DNA from 3 places in the Vibrio sp. DW001 genome. Region 3 is predicted to be linked to each of the others. Evidence: predicted binding sites of a transcription regulator. Region 3 holds the regulator's gene; each other region holds the start of a gene.

The links. Region 3 encodes MetJ, which represses methionine synthesis genes. Its sites were predicted from a motif close to TTAGACNTNTANANGTCTAA; they were not measured.
Region 1: a site for MetJ is predicted at 2,119-2,138, ahead of metN (methionine ABC transporter ATP-binding protein MetN). Genes of this name have one in related genera too.
Region 2: a site for MetJ is predicted at 2,067-2,086, ahead of L3V77_RS19640 (cation:proton antiporter). Genes of this name have one in related genera too.

What each region holds. Positions count from the first base shown of each region.
Region 1 is NZ_CP091975.1:2,925,371-2,930,294, reverse strand. It holds gene L3V77_RS13395 (MetQ/NlpA family lipoprotein) at 1-287, opposite strand, end outside; gene L3V77_RS13390 (methionine ABC transporter permease) at 319-996, opposite strand; gene metN (methionine ABC transporter ATP-binding protein MetN) at 986-2,020, opposite strand; gene gmhB (D-glycero-beta-D-manno-heptose 1,7-bisphosphate 7-phosphatase) at 2,289-2,843, shown strand; gene L3V77_RS13375 (MliC family protein) at 2,956-3,150, shown strand; gene treR (trehalose operon repressor TreR) at 3,150-4,097, shown strand; gene treB (PTS trehalose transporter subunit IIBC) at 4,333-4,924, shown strand, end outside.
Region 2 is NZ_CP091976.1:497,398-502,321, forward strand. It holds gene L3V77_RS19625 (MFS transporter) at 1-41, shown strand, start outside; gene L3V77_RS19630 (IS6 family transposase) at 268-795, opposite strand; gene L3V77_RS19635 (transporter substrate-binding domain-containing protein) at 1,096-1,854, opposite strand; gene L3V77_RS19640 (cation:proton antiporter) at 2,326-3,927, shown strand; gene L3V77_RS19645 (Rho-binding antiterminator) at 4,035-4,280, opposite strand; gene L3V77_RS19650 (DUF2797 domain-containing protein) at 4,526-4,924, opposite strand, start outside.
Region 3 is NZ_CP091975.1:3,528,132-3,533,055, forward strand. It holds gene L3V77_RS16110 (bifunctional aspartate kinase/homoserine dehydrogenase II) at 1-296, opposite strand, end outside; gene L3V77_RS16115 (O-succinylhomoserine (thiol)-lyase) at 297-1,463, opposite strand; gene metJ (met regulon transcriptional regulator MetJ) at 1,681-2,001, shown strand; gene L3V77_RS16125 (malic enzyme-like NAD(P)-binding protein) at 2,158-3,417, opposite strand; gene rpmE (50S ribosomal protein L31) at 3,595-3,810, opposite strand; gene priA (primosomal protein N') at 4,130-4,924, shown strand, end outside.

The DNA.
Region 1 (4,924 bases), 600 kb from region 3:
ATCTGTTGATCAAGATAAGGTTTGTGCTGGAACGCATTGATATCTACAGAACCATCATCAAGTGCAGCATTTGGCGTAACATAATCAGTGAACGTGACGAGTTCAACATCTAAATTGTATTTCTCTTTTGCTACTTTTGCCGCTACTTCAGCTACTTGAGCTTCTGCACCTGCCATTACACCGATTTTTATTTTGTTGCTATCCACTTCTTTGTCACCGCAGCCTGCCAATACCAGAGCTGATGCCGCTGTTGCTGTTATGAGTAAATTCTTAAGATTAAATTTCATGTTACCTCTCCTTAGTTTGTTGTGATTATTATTATCTGTGGTCTACACGACGGACGAATGTATCACCTATCGATTGAATTATTTGAACCAGTACTATCAACATCACCACGGTGACCGCCATGATGACAACATCATATCGATGAAAGCCGTAGCGGATGGCGACGTCACCTAGACCTCCACCACCAACAGTACCCGCCATGGCTGAGTAGCTTACTAGTGTGACTAAAGTGATAGTGACTGCATTGATTATGGTAGGCAGAGCTTCAGGAAGCAGTACCTTAGTAATGATTTGCATGGGTGTTGCTCCCATAGATTGTGCGGCCTCTACAAGGCCACCCGGGACTTCAAGTAATGCGCCTTCAATTAGACGGGCAACAAAGGGGATCGCACCTATGGTCAGAGGAACGATGGCGGCTGTTGTGCCGATAAACGTACCAACTAAAAGCTTTGTTACTGGGATGATAGCGACCATTAGGACTAGAAATGGTACTGAGCGGCCAATATTCACAACAGCGCCTAAGCCACCATTTAATTTGGTGTTTTCCGCAAGCCCGCCTTTTTTGGTGATGTGTAAGATAACACCTAACGGAATACCTACTGCAAATCCGACTAATCCAGAAACGGCAACCATATAGAGCGTTTCACCTGTGGCGCCCAATAATAGACCACTATTGAAGCTTAACCATTGAGTAATAGAATCAAAGGACATAACCAAGCACCTCTACTTTAACTTTGTGTTCTTCTAAAAATTTAATCGCTGCATTGTCATCTTCTTCTGAGCCAAATAACTCAGCGACCATCATTCCGAACTTAACACCACCTGCGTAATCTAGGTCGGAACTTAAGATACTGACATCGATATTAAACTGACGAGAAATCTGGCTCATAACCGGGGCATCTACTGTCTCTCCAGTAAATTCAAGCCTGACGAGCGGATGCGTTCCGTCAATACGATCTGGCTGTAGCCTAGATTGGTAATCCTCTGGAATAGAGAGGTCTAACGTAGAGCGAATAAAACTGTGCGCAAGTTCTGTTTTCGGGTGAGCAAAAATTTCACCAACCGTGCCTTTTTCGACAAGTTCACCGTCTCCTATGATAGCGACTTGATGACATATGCCTTTAACAACGTCCATTTCGTGAGTAATGAGTAGAATCGTTATGTTCAGTTTACGGTTGATCTCTTTCAGTAATTCAAGAATTGATTGTGTAGTTGCTGGGTCTAACGCGCTGGTGGCTTCGTCACATAGCAAGACTTTAGGGTCAGATGCTAACGCTCTTGCTATGGCGACACGTTGTTTTTGACCACCACTTAGATTGGCTGGATAGGTGTCTCGCTTATCCTCTAGTCCCACCAAAGATAGTAACTCGGAAACTTTGGCGTTTATTTTCTCTTTGCTTATGCCTGCAAGCTCTAGAGGAAGGGCAATATTATTAAAAACAGTGCGAGAAGAGAGCAAGTTAAAGTGTTGAAATATCATACCAATATTGCGACGAGCTTCGCTTAACTCTGATTTAGATAACTGAGTCAAATCGACTCCGTCAACGACAACGTTACCCTGTGTAGGGGCTTCTAACATGTTTACACAACGGATAAGTGTACTTTTTCCTGCACCGGAGGAACCTATAACACCAAATATGTTGCCTTGTGGAACGGTTAGGTTTATCTCTTTTAAGGCGTGTATTTCTTTTTCGCCTTGATAGAACACCTTGTTAACGTTGCTGATTTTAATCATGTAATAAAACCTAATCAGGATAATTAGAATAAAGTAATGGTTAACTTTCTAAACTGTAGATTATGCTAGGGCCATCACGTTTTTATGTCAATAGATATTTTTACGTCTAGACGTCTGTAGCTCTATTTGCAGCGTGTTATTTGGGTGTTACGACGTTCTAAACGCAATAAAACGACACGAAACGAACCTTGTTATTTGAGGATAAATGGTGATTAGCGCTGCAAAGCGTGCAATAATTTCGATCTAAATATCTAATGAGGATAACGCTTTGGTTAAACCTGCTGTGTTTTTAGACCGAGACGGTGTGATTAATGTCGATCATGGTTACGTACATGATGAGCATGATTTTGAATTCATCGACGGTGTCTTTGAAGCGACCCAAAAACTACAACAGATGGGGTATCTTTTGGTTTTGGTCACGAACCAATCCGGTGTTGCCCGTGGGTTGTTTAGCGAAGACCGGTTTCTCTCATTAACTGAGTGGATGGATTGGAACTTCGTCGACAATGGCGTTGATTTCGATGGGATCTATTACTGCATGCACCATCCAGAGCATGGAATTGGTGAATATAAGCAAGATTGTGATTGCCGTAAACCCAAACCTGGTATGTTTCTTTCTGCGCGCGATTTCTTAAAGATCGACATGAAGAACTCGGTTATGGTCGGTGATAAAGCGGAAGACATGATGGCTGCGGAAGCAGCTGGTGTTGGTACTAAAATATTAGTCAGAACTGGAAAACCAGTGACAGACAAGGGAACGTCTATTGCCTCGACTGTACTTAACAGTATTAAAGACGTACCAGCATACCTTGAACAGATATAAAGGTTTTAGTGTGAATATAAAGTGGTTTTTTATTTCAATAATTATGGTGTTGGTTGGATGTAGTTCTACCGTAGAACCCTTCTATGTTTGCAATAACGGAACGCAGTTTACGGTGTCAACTATAGACGAAAATACAGCAGAAATAGTCATGGCGCATAAACGTATCGCACTAAAACAAGTTCCAGCGGCTTCTGGAAGCAAATATCAAAACACAGAACGTGAATTGTTGCTTTGGCTAAAGGGGACACGAGCTATGTTGACACTTAGTTTTGATACGGTTGTGAACTGCGATCAGGTAATGAATTGATGCCAACAAAAAAACTGACTATTCATGATATTGCGAAACTTTCTGGTGTTGGTAAGTCAACGGTTTCTCGTGTGTTAACCAATGATCCTAAAGTGAAGCCTGATACCCGTGAACGGGTAGAGAAGATAATTGCAGATTCTGGTTATGTGCCGTCAAAATCAGCACAGTCTATGCGCGGAGGCAGCCAAAAGGTTGTAGGTGTCATTATTTCTCGGCTCGATTCTCCTTCCGAAAATCGAGCCGTCAGTAGTATTCTCGATACACTTTATAGTGCCGGTTACGATGTAGTTATTATGGAGAGTCAGTTTGATAAAGATAAAACCAACGATCATCTAGACGTACTTAAAAAGCGAAATGTTGATGGTGTTATCCTTTTTGGTTTTACTGGCTGTGATATTTCCCGTCTAGTTGAATGGAAAAGCAAAATCGTCGTCATTGCTATGGATGTGGAAGGTATCTCGTCGGTCGATTACGATAGCGCGGGTGTGATTATTAAAGCACTGGAGCATATAAAGAACCATTCATTATCGGAAGTTACTTATATCGGTGTTGATATAAGTGATAAATCAACCGGTGAGACCCGTCTAAATGCCTATATAGATTGGTGTAAAAAGAACGGCATTACGCCTTGTTATAGCACCGGACAATTGAGTCACGAAAGTGCTTACCAACAGGTCGATTCAATTTTAAACGAGCAAACTCAAGCGATTGCTTGTGCCAGTGACACCTTAGCCTTAGGTGTAATTAAAAGATTACAAGAACTATCACGCGATGAAGTGATGGTGACTGGTGTGGGTGGCAACCAACTACTTTCCTTTCTTTTTCCTAACACGTTTAGCGTTGACCCTGGCTATGAGGAAGCGGGCCGTTATGCCGCTAACATGCTGATATCTCAGCTTTTAGGGGATAAAACTGAAAAACATATCACTCAAATCCCAATTAATTAACCAGAATATTTAACCTATTGTTTATATTGATATAAATAAGAACAGGTGTGACTTTGCTCAATTAATGGGACTGTTCCCATTTATATTTACATATAGTGAGGCATTATACTTGCCGTAAGTGGGAATGTTCCCATTAATAATTTGGTTTATTTTTCAACCCCAATACCGGTGATGGTAAGCGTTAATTTTTTGGGGTTTGGTATAGACTTTAATAAGTTATAAAAGGGTGAGAATAATGAGTAATATTGCAAGAGAAGATATTGCACGTCTTATAAAGTTAGTAGGTGGTGGAGATAATATAGCCAGTGTAAGTCACTGTCTAACGCGTTTACGCTTTGTATTGCAAGACACTGAAATCGCAGATGTTAAAGGTCTAGAAGCCTTAAAAATAGTAAAAGGTTGCTTTACTAATGCGGGTCAATTTCAAGTTGTGATTGGAACGGAAGTCGATGAGGTATATAAAGTACTAATCGAAATGACGGGCCAGTCATCCTCGTCGAAAGATGAAGCAAAAGTGGCGGCTCGTCAAAATATGAATATCTTAGAGAGAGGCATCTCCCATTTAGCCGAAATTTTTGTGCCTCTACTACCCGCTATTATCACTGGTGGTTTGATCTTAGGTTTTAGGAATGTCATTGGCGACATCAAGATGTTCGATGGCCAAACCCTAACGCAGATCAGTCAGTTTTGGGCGACGGTACATTCGTTTTTATGGTTGATCGGTGAAGCGATATTTTTCTTCCTCCCTGTTGGGGTTTGTTGGTCCACGGTTAAGAAGCTAGGTGGAACACCGATACTTGGTATTACACTTGGTGTTACCTTAGTGT
Region 2 (4,924 bases), on a different replicon from region 3:
CGGCATGCTATTTTAAGGATAAAAAGAAGGCGATTTTTTGATAATAATTTTTTAGGTACTGTCAAGTTAACTGGTTTTAACCTCTACTGTTCGACGAAGGGTAGATTAACTAACGGTAATATCACGCCATTTGGCAAAAGCATCAGATCTTCGACTTTTGTAAAATTCAGCTCGACACAAATGTCTTTGCAAATTGAATACGTTGTAAACGAGCGAAAATATACTGAGAAAACGCTGTGCGTGCGCCCTACTTTTGAATTTTCTCATTTACCGCTCTCTCACTCTTTTTGGCTCATGGGAACTTTCACATCGATTATTATGATACTTTTCTTTATCATGAATTGAATCTGGAACCTGCTCCCTGTGAGCTACATCATAACTGCGAAGTTTATCTGTCACTATTTTCCAAGGGCTAACTCCTTGATTTATCGTTAACAGGCGGTTGAAGAAACGCTTGGCAGCCTTTCCATCTCTTTTTTTCTGGACCAGAATATCGATAACATCACCATCCTGATCTACCGCTCGCCAAAGGTAGTGACGCTCTCCACGAATGTTAATATACACCTCGTCCATAAACCATGTGTCACCAAATCGACCGGCGTTTTTCTTGAGACGCTTACTATAGATACGTCCAAATTTGTTGCACCAATACCGAATCGTTTCGTAGCTTACGGTAATGCCTCGTTCTGCTAGAAGGTCTTCTACATCCCTAAAACTCAAGCTAAAACGGTAGTACAACCAGACGGTGTGTCGGATGATTTCAGGAGGAAATCTGTGTCTTTTATATATGCTCATATGTAAACACTGCCATAGCATCGGTTAACTTGACAGTACCTCTAAGCGGTGTCATGTCTAGAAAGCCGCTGAACACTAGTTCGGATAAAATTTTATAAGGTAAATGCATACATAGGGTGTATGAGAATTTCTACTCTAAGTAGGAAAGGGGCATTTTCGTGCGATAAAACGCCAACTGTTGTGGTTCAGTAAAAACGGCTATCAAGCAGTAAACTGACTCATTACTGGGTATTTCTGAGTTAACGATTTTGCTATTTTAACTAATAAAAGATTAATTGACGAATGCCAATGTATACTGATTTACTCTTCAACAATATTCGCAAAATCAAGATTATACTTTCTGCTTAATTGTTGGATCTCCCCACTCTCAATCATTTTTTTGAATTCCAGATTAAATTGGATTAAAAAACCATCCAGTGTCCTTTTTCTTGAGAATCCATAATAACCTTTATTCACTATGATAGGTGGTAAGATCATTTTTACTTTATCTTTAATTTTCAGCTCATCAATTAGCGTTGATGCGCTTCGGGGGTGGCTTACAAGTAAGTCAATTCTGTTCGCAAGTAACTTTTGGAAATTAGCTTTTACTGTATTCGTCGTCTCAATTCTTAAATTCTCCTTGTATTGGTCAAATTTTGCACCATAACTCCACCCTCTAGTAAGACCAATATGCAATCCTTTGAGCGAAGACAATTCATTGTCCCATTTAAAAGCGTTATCCGCCTTAACATAAAATACCATAGGATCTCGATAGAAAGCGTACTTAGTGTAATTCATGAACTTTTCTCTTTCAGCGGATTTATAAGGACCTATCAATACATCTGCCTCACCACGTTCAATCATTTTTAAAGCTCTTTTAAAGGGGTATATTTCTATTTTTAGATCATGCCCTAGTCTATGAACAATTTTATTTGCTATGTCATAACCTAAACCATAAATTTCACCATCATGTTTCTGTTCCAATATAGATGGGAAAGTAGTTCCTACAAATACATACGTTTCAGCAATAGCCTTGCTTGAGATAATGAAAGACAAAATCATAATAAAAACATATTTCATAACCATTATCCCCCTTCTTTGTATTTTCGCTTACTTAAGCGACATAACATCTTGATCTTTCGTATGCACAATTTCCCCCTGAGAAGGCAAGGCTCAAAATACCATTGAGCAGCTGAAAAACATAGGGGCTGAAACTATATCTCTAGATAATTTGTCATTAAGGCGTATATGTATCATTTTCAAAATTATGCCTTTAGCAACAACAGACACAATTATCTGTACTGATGTCCAATAAAAAGGCTTACAACTTAAGATATTAACAGAAAACACTATCGAATCCCTCTCGGTATCCCACCGTTTTTTTCGTCAGCCAATCTTATAATTAGCTAAAATAAAATAAGAATCTCTTCTATCTTTACAAGAATAACGGCGATATCGCTACCAAATTAAGCAGAGGTTGTAACGTTGCTTTCTGTCACATGTGACAACCAGTTGAGTATATTTCTCAGTTAGATAACCATCAGGACAAGCATGGATCCGCAGTTACTTTCGATTCACTACAGCGACCCATTATGGATAGCGATAGCCTTTATTTGCGGTCTGATAATAAAAACTTTTGGCCTACCTCCACTTGTTGGATTCCTTATCGCTGGTTTTATACTTAACGCGCTTGGAGCTAAAGGTGGCGGATTTCTGGGCGTATTGGCTGATCTTGGTATCACCCTTTTATTGTTTTCCATCGGACTAAAATTAAAACCAAAGTCGCTTGTAAGGAATGAAGTGTGGGGGGTCGCAACGCTGCACATGACGATTTCTACAGCACTTATCGCTTTCTTGATGATACTTCTCTCTTATACATCTATCCCTCTTATTTCAGAATTGGAGGTTGAGACCGCATTGATTATTGGTTTCGCCTTGTCTTTTTCTAGCACAGTTTTTGCGGTCAAAGTGCTCGATGAAAATGGAACAAACAATACGTTGCATGGACAGGTATCAATTGGTGTGCTGGTAATACAGGATATTGCAGCAGTCGTTTTTATCGCTATATCGATGGGAAATTTGCCCTCGATATGGACCTTTGCGCTGATAGCATTACTTCCACTTAGGTTTGTTCTGTTTAAAATATTCGATAAAGTTGGGCATGGTGAACTATTAATTCTTTTTGGTATTACCATGGCACTTGTTGGTGCCGATTTGTTTGAATTAGTGGGGATTAAGGGGGATGTAGGTGCTCTGGTGTTTGGCATGTTGCTTGCCAATCATCCAAAGTCAAATGAACTGGCAAAACACCTGCTTGGATTTAAAGAACTATTTTTAGTGGGATTTTTTCTTAGTGTTGGTATGACGAGCATACCAAGTGGAAGCGAAGTTATGATCGCTTTATTATTTATTCTGTTCCTGCCAGTAAAAATAGCGATCTATTTTGGCTTGTTCAGTCTCTTTTATTTAAGAAGTAACTCAGCATGGCGAACATCACTTAACCTTGCGAGCTACAGTGAATTCGGTCTAATTGTGAGTGCCATTGCCGTGTCGTCTGGCTGGCTATCCAATGAGTGGCTAGTGATTCTTTCTGTTGTGTTATCTATCTCATTTATCATTTCAGCGCCAATGAACAATGCGGGAGATCGCTTATATGAACAATGTAAATCAAAACTAAACCGACTGGAAAGAAAAAAACGTTTGGTGGGCGAAGAGAACATTGAGTTAGCGCACATTAAGGCTGTCGTTTTTGGTATGGGAAGTATGGGGCAAGCGGCGTATAACGCTCTAGAACCAAGTTATTCTGGCAGTATCGCAGGTGTGGAGTTAGATAGAGAAAAGACCGCAAAGTACACTTCTATGGGGTTAAATGTGTTTACCGGAGATGTGACTAGCCCTGAATTCTGGATAAGAGCACCAGAACTACACCATGGCCTAGAGTGGGTTTTGCTAACGCTGCCAAACCATGAGGCAAACATAAACTCTGTCATCCGTTTGAATAAGATGGGTTACCAAGGATGTATAGCAGTTACGGCCAAATACTATGACGAAGAGCAAGAGCTAAAGGCACTAGGAGTAAATCACACATTCAATACTTGCACCGTAGCTAGCCTAGAGTTCGCGAATGAACTACAAACTTTCGTTAAGAAATAGCCCGTTTTTCTGCCATGCAGATCAGGTTGATTTTTACGACCTTAGTAACTGAAAATAAGAAAATCACTTAATAAAGCGACTCGTAGAAATATTCTTATATCTAGAGATTACTTAAAGGTAACCTCAATAAAATGTGGGTTATCAATTAAAACTTCCAGTTTAGCTATACCATCCAATTCAATCAGAATAACTGTTTCGTCAGTATTAAGTTTGATGCATTCATTACGACTTTCATTACGAATTGTATCAAGAGCAACACCTCTTATAGGTTCCCCTTCTTTCATCGTTAATCTAACCGGATAACGGTATAAACAAGCTATTTCAATATAATCATATTCACTGCAACTTATCATAAGACTCGCCTCTACAATGGATTACTTACTGTAAGGTTGAACATCAGTTATTGCAACAATCTCAAAAAACAATGTATCAATGACCATTCAGCACCCGGTATTCTTCTTAAAAAATCTCAATTTATACATCCATGTATAGAATAAAATATGATTATTTAAATTTGAAAATCTGTATGTTTTGCATTCCTTTGAGTGCATCTCCTGTTTATTTTCTCGGATCAACGATTCGAATTCTATATTCCGAGCTAAGCACTTACTTCAATCTCATAAGAAGTAAATTTCCGAATGTTAATCACGCCAGTATCAAATATCAAATATTGTCCTTTAATGCCTTGTAATATACCTGTCACTTCAGGGTTCTTATCAAAGTTATGTGAAGTAATCTTGGTTGGATGAGCAGTCACTGGATAATGTATCTCAGTCGTCAACTCGGTTAACACCTGTATCGCGTCCGCTCCAAACTGCTGCTTAATTTCCTCTACCTTTTCGGTTACCAAGGGCAGAAGTTCAGCAAATTTGTCAGATAAATCCATTGCATCACCGTCTTGCTTTAATAAGGTCCGCCAATTGGTTTTGTCTGAGATATGTTTCGCAAGTTCAATCTCAATCAATCCAGAGATATAACGAGTTTTCACTTTGAAAAT
Region 3 (4,924 bases):
GCAGAAAACTCGGTATGAAGATGCTCCAACATTTTATTGGGTTCATCCATTAACTGCTGTATCAAATCCGACTGAAATCGACGCAATTCCATCAATATTTCATGTGCCGTTCGTCCATCTTTCTTTAGAGCACTCAGCCAATGGATGAGTTGATTGGTCGTGTCTCCAGCCGCAGAAACAACAATTAAATCTTCACTTTGAGAGTACTCGGCAAGAATATTCCTTACTCGTTTATAACACTCTGGATTGGCTAAACTACTTCCACCAAATTTATGAAGTTGGCGCATAACGGTCATTTAAACTGTCTCCTGAACTTTTTTAAATGCATTATCAAGATCTTCGATAAGGTCTTCACTATCTTCTAGCCCAACCGATAGCCTTAACAGTGTTTGTGCTATTCCCGCTTCTTTTAAGGCCTCTTCACCCATTGCTCGATGTGTCATCGAGGCAGGATGACAGATTAAGCTTTCTACGCCACCAAGCGACTCTGCTAGTGAAAAGAGCGATAAAGCGCCAACAAACTCTTTGAGCTTATCCATCGGGCCATTAAAATCAAAACTCAACATAGAACCAAACCCAGATTGCTGCTTTTTCGCAATTTCGTGGCCCGGATGATCTGGCAAACTTGGGTGATATATAGTGCCTACAAGGTCCTGTTTTGAGAGAAAAGCTAGGATCTCTCGAGAACTCTCTTCATGAATTCTCATCCGAGCACCTAAAGTTCGTATGCCGCGTAACGTCATGTAGCTATCAAACGGCGTACCTGTCGCCCCAATACAGTTTCCCCACCACGCAAGCTCTTCAGCATGTTCTTCTGTCTTGGTGACGATAACTCCCCCAATCACGTCCGAATGACCATTAATATATTTGGTTGTAGAGTGAATCACAAAATCTGCACCTAGATCTATAGGCTTTTGGTATATAGGTGTCATGAAGGTATTATCGACTGCGACCAGCGCACCAACAGCGTGCGCTTTCTCGCACGTTTCTTGAATATCAACCACTCTAACCAATGGATTAGACGGCGTCTCTAGTAGCACCAGTTTCGGTTTTTTAGCTAATGCTTCATCCAGTGCGCTTAGATCGGACTGATCAATAAATAAAACGTTAAAGTCCCCTTTTTGAGCCCGAGTATTAAAAAGTCGGTAGGTACCGCCGTAACAATCATTCGGTGCAATAATAAGGTCATCAGGCCCAATAAAAGTAGAAACCCAGAGGTTTAACGCCGACGTTCCGCAATTAGTCACTACCGCACCCTTTCCCGACTCAAGATCGGAAAGGGTTTGCTCTAACATGCCCCGATTTGGATTTCCTGAACGGGTATAATCATATTTAGGCACATCACCAAAACTTGGAAAGCTATAATTGGTAGACAAGTAAATTGGAGGCACAACGGCATGAAACTGAGAGTCAGATTCAATGCCCGTTCGAACGGCGATAGTGGCGGGTTTCTTTTGTTTCATGTGCTAGCTTTCCTTTGCGATCAATTCAGTTATCATTTTTCTTTATCCGCTAACTATAACTGAATCTCGAACGTTAGAATTAATAACAAGACACTTTACTGGTAGTTTTTTAAGACGTCAATAGCTCTAGACGTCTATATGTCTTTGCTTATGGCAGTAAATCCCGCTAGAATTCTATCCCATAATTGTTTTATGACTATTTTGACAAAGGTGAGCAATGGCTGATTGGAATGGCGAATACATAAGTCCATACGCAGAACATGGAAAAAAGAGTGAGCAAGTTAAGAAGATCACCGTTTCCATCCCTCTGAAAGTTTTGAAAATTTTGACTGATGAGCGAACTCGTCGTCAGATAAATAACCTACGACACGCAACGAATAGCGAACTGCTTTGCGAAGCATTCTTGCACGCTTATACGGGTCAACCATTACCAACAGATGAAGATTTGAGAAAAGATCGTCCTGATGATATTCCAACTGAAGTTAAAAAATTAATGACAGAAATGGGAATTGAATTTGAAGCGTTTGACGAAGAATAATTAACCAGTTGGGAAAGTACTTCACCCAATTGAATTAATTGCACAAGCGCGATTACTTTTCTATTTACTTAATACTCATAACCCCGTCATTCCTGTTTTCTCAGGAATGACGGGGTTATGAGATAAAAAATCTATGTCTTCTATTTTGAAGCGCTTTTAGCACATGTAGTTCTCTGGTAGTTCAATTCTCGCAACACCAGACTCTACTGCGGCTACCGCGACGGCTCTGGCAACACGTGGAAGCAAACGTGGGTCCATTGGCTTTGGTATAATATACTCTTTACTGAACTCAAGTTTACTTACCCCAGCAGCCTTCAATACACCTTCCGGTACAGGTTCTTTAGTCAATTGACGAATCGCTTCAACTGCGGCCAATTTCATCTCTATGTTTATTTCACTTGCACGCACATCTAACGCGCCACGGAAAATAAACGGAAAGCAGATAACATTGTTTACTTGGTTTGGATAGTCTGAACGACCCGTCCCCATAATTAAGTCATCTCTGACTTGGTGTGCAATCTCGGGTTTAATTTCAGGATCTGGATTTGAGCAAGCAAATACAACGGGTTTATCAGCCATCAATTTCAATGCTTCAGCTGGTAACAGATCTGGCCCTGATACACCTAAGAACAGATCAGCACCTTCAATAACATCCTCCAACGTACGTTTGTCTGTATTGTTGGCGAACATTTTTTTATATTCATTTAGATCTTCGCGACGAGTATGGATAACACCCTTGCGATCCAACATGTAGATTTTCTCACGCTGAGCGCCACATTTAATCAGAAGTTCCATACATGCTGTAGCGGCAGCACCAGCACCAAGACAGACGATGGTTGATTCCTCAAGCGTTTTACCTTGAAGCTCTATGGCATTAAGCATGCCTGCTGCTGTAACAATTGCAGTACCATGTTGGTCATCATGAAACACAGGTACATCACAACGCTCGATAAGTTGACGTTCAATCTCAAAACAATCCGGGGCTTTAATATCTTCTAAATTGATACCACCAAAGGTATCCGCGATGGCTGCGACGGTGTTTACAAACTCTTCAGTAGTCCGGTGCTTAACTTCAATATCGATGGCGTCTAAATTAGCAAACCGCTTAAAAAGCAGAGCTTTACCTTCCATCACTGGCTTTGACGCCATTGGACCTAAGTTACCTAAACCTAAAATAGCAGTACCATTAGATATGACAGCAACCGTATTACCCTTTGCCGTGTACTTGTACACGTTATCAACATTCTGTGCTATCTCCCGTACTGGCTCGGCAACGCCGGGGCTATATGCCAGCGCTAGATCTTCAGCAGAATCGGCAGGTTTAGTGAGTGCTATCGCCGTCTTACCTGGAGTCGGGTAAGCGTGATAATTAAGTGCTTGTTGACGAAAGTCATCTTGTTGGGTGTCTTCGGACATCAGATTTATTTCCAGTTGTAATTGGCAGGGGAGGTTTTTGGTATTCAGATAGATAGTAAATGATCGCGACAAAACTTCCTACATAGAAAAAGGTTTAAGTCATAAAGTTTATTTTACTGTGAGATCAAAAAAAGGACGCATAAGCGTCCTTTTTTATTCGGAATTACAACATAGCAATTACTTGCTAGATAGTGCACCGAAACGTTTGTTGAAGCGATCTACACGTCCGCCAGTATCAACGTTACGTTGCTTACCAGTGTAGAACGGGTGACATTTGTCACATACGTCTAGGTGGATAGATTCTTTTGCAAGAGTTGAGTTAAACTCAAAAGAATTACCGCAAGAACAAGTTGCGCTAACTGCTTTGTATTCTGGGTGGATACCTGTTTTCATGGGAAAACCTCATTATAGGCCGTGTCGCCATTCGATTCTAAGCCGAACACCACACGTATTTACACAAATTGGCATAAATTGATATACCGTCAAGGCGCAGTATACTAATGAAACACGCCATTGGAATCAACTTATTTGAATCTTTTTTCAACAAATTCTTCTTTTCGCGCCTAAATGACTCGCTCTGCGCACATTTTTGTCTACCACTTCCCCCTCGTAGTATGACACTTTCGTTCCAGCCAATGAGCATCTCTCGTAATTACATTGCGCATCAACTACACTATCCCCCTCGTTTCATTAAGCTGACTACTCATCAATAATGCGTCCAACCATTGCTCAAATTGCCCTACCAGTGCCGCTAGACAAGAGGTTTGATTATCTCATTCAAGCTCATCAATTTCCGGTTATCGGTGGTCGTGTATCCGTTTCATTTGGTAGGCAAACACTTGTTGGAATAGTTACTGCAATGGTTCATCAATCTGATTTCCCAATAAATCAACTAAAAAGCATCAAGCAAGTATTAGATGTCGAGCCTATTTGGCCTGATAACCTTTACACACTTCTTAATTGGTGCAGTCAATTCTACCAGTACCCTTTGGGCGAAACTCTTAGTAATGCGCTACCAACGGCTCTAAGAAAGGGCAAAGCTGCTGAATTTGCCTCGCTTATAGAATGGCAGATCACTGAAACGGGCAAAAATCAATTAATGAGTGGTCTTGGTCGCGCCGTGAAACAAGCCAAGGTAATGCACTTACTTGAAAATGGTCCGATAACACATCAGCAAATGATTGATGAAGCGATCTCCAGTTCAGTGTTAAAAACCTTGGATGAAAAAGGTTGGATTGTTTCTACAGAAACAAAACCCAAGACGGCTCGTTGGCCTGAGGAACTAGAAAATGCAGGTGAAAAACCAAAATTAAACGAAGAACAAGCGGTCGCTATCGCCACAGTAAACAGCAATAACAACTTTGGTTGTTATCTATTAGAAGGCGTAACAGGATCTGGAAAAACAGAGGTTTATCTGAATCTAATCAAACCTATTTTAGACGTTGGCAAGCAGGCCCTGGTTCTGGTCCCCGAGATAGGACTCACACCACAGACCATCAATCGATTT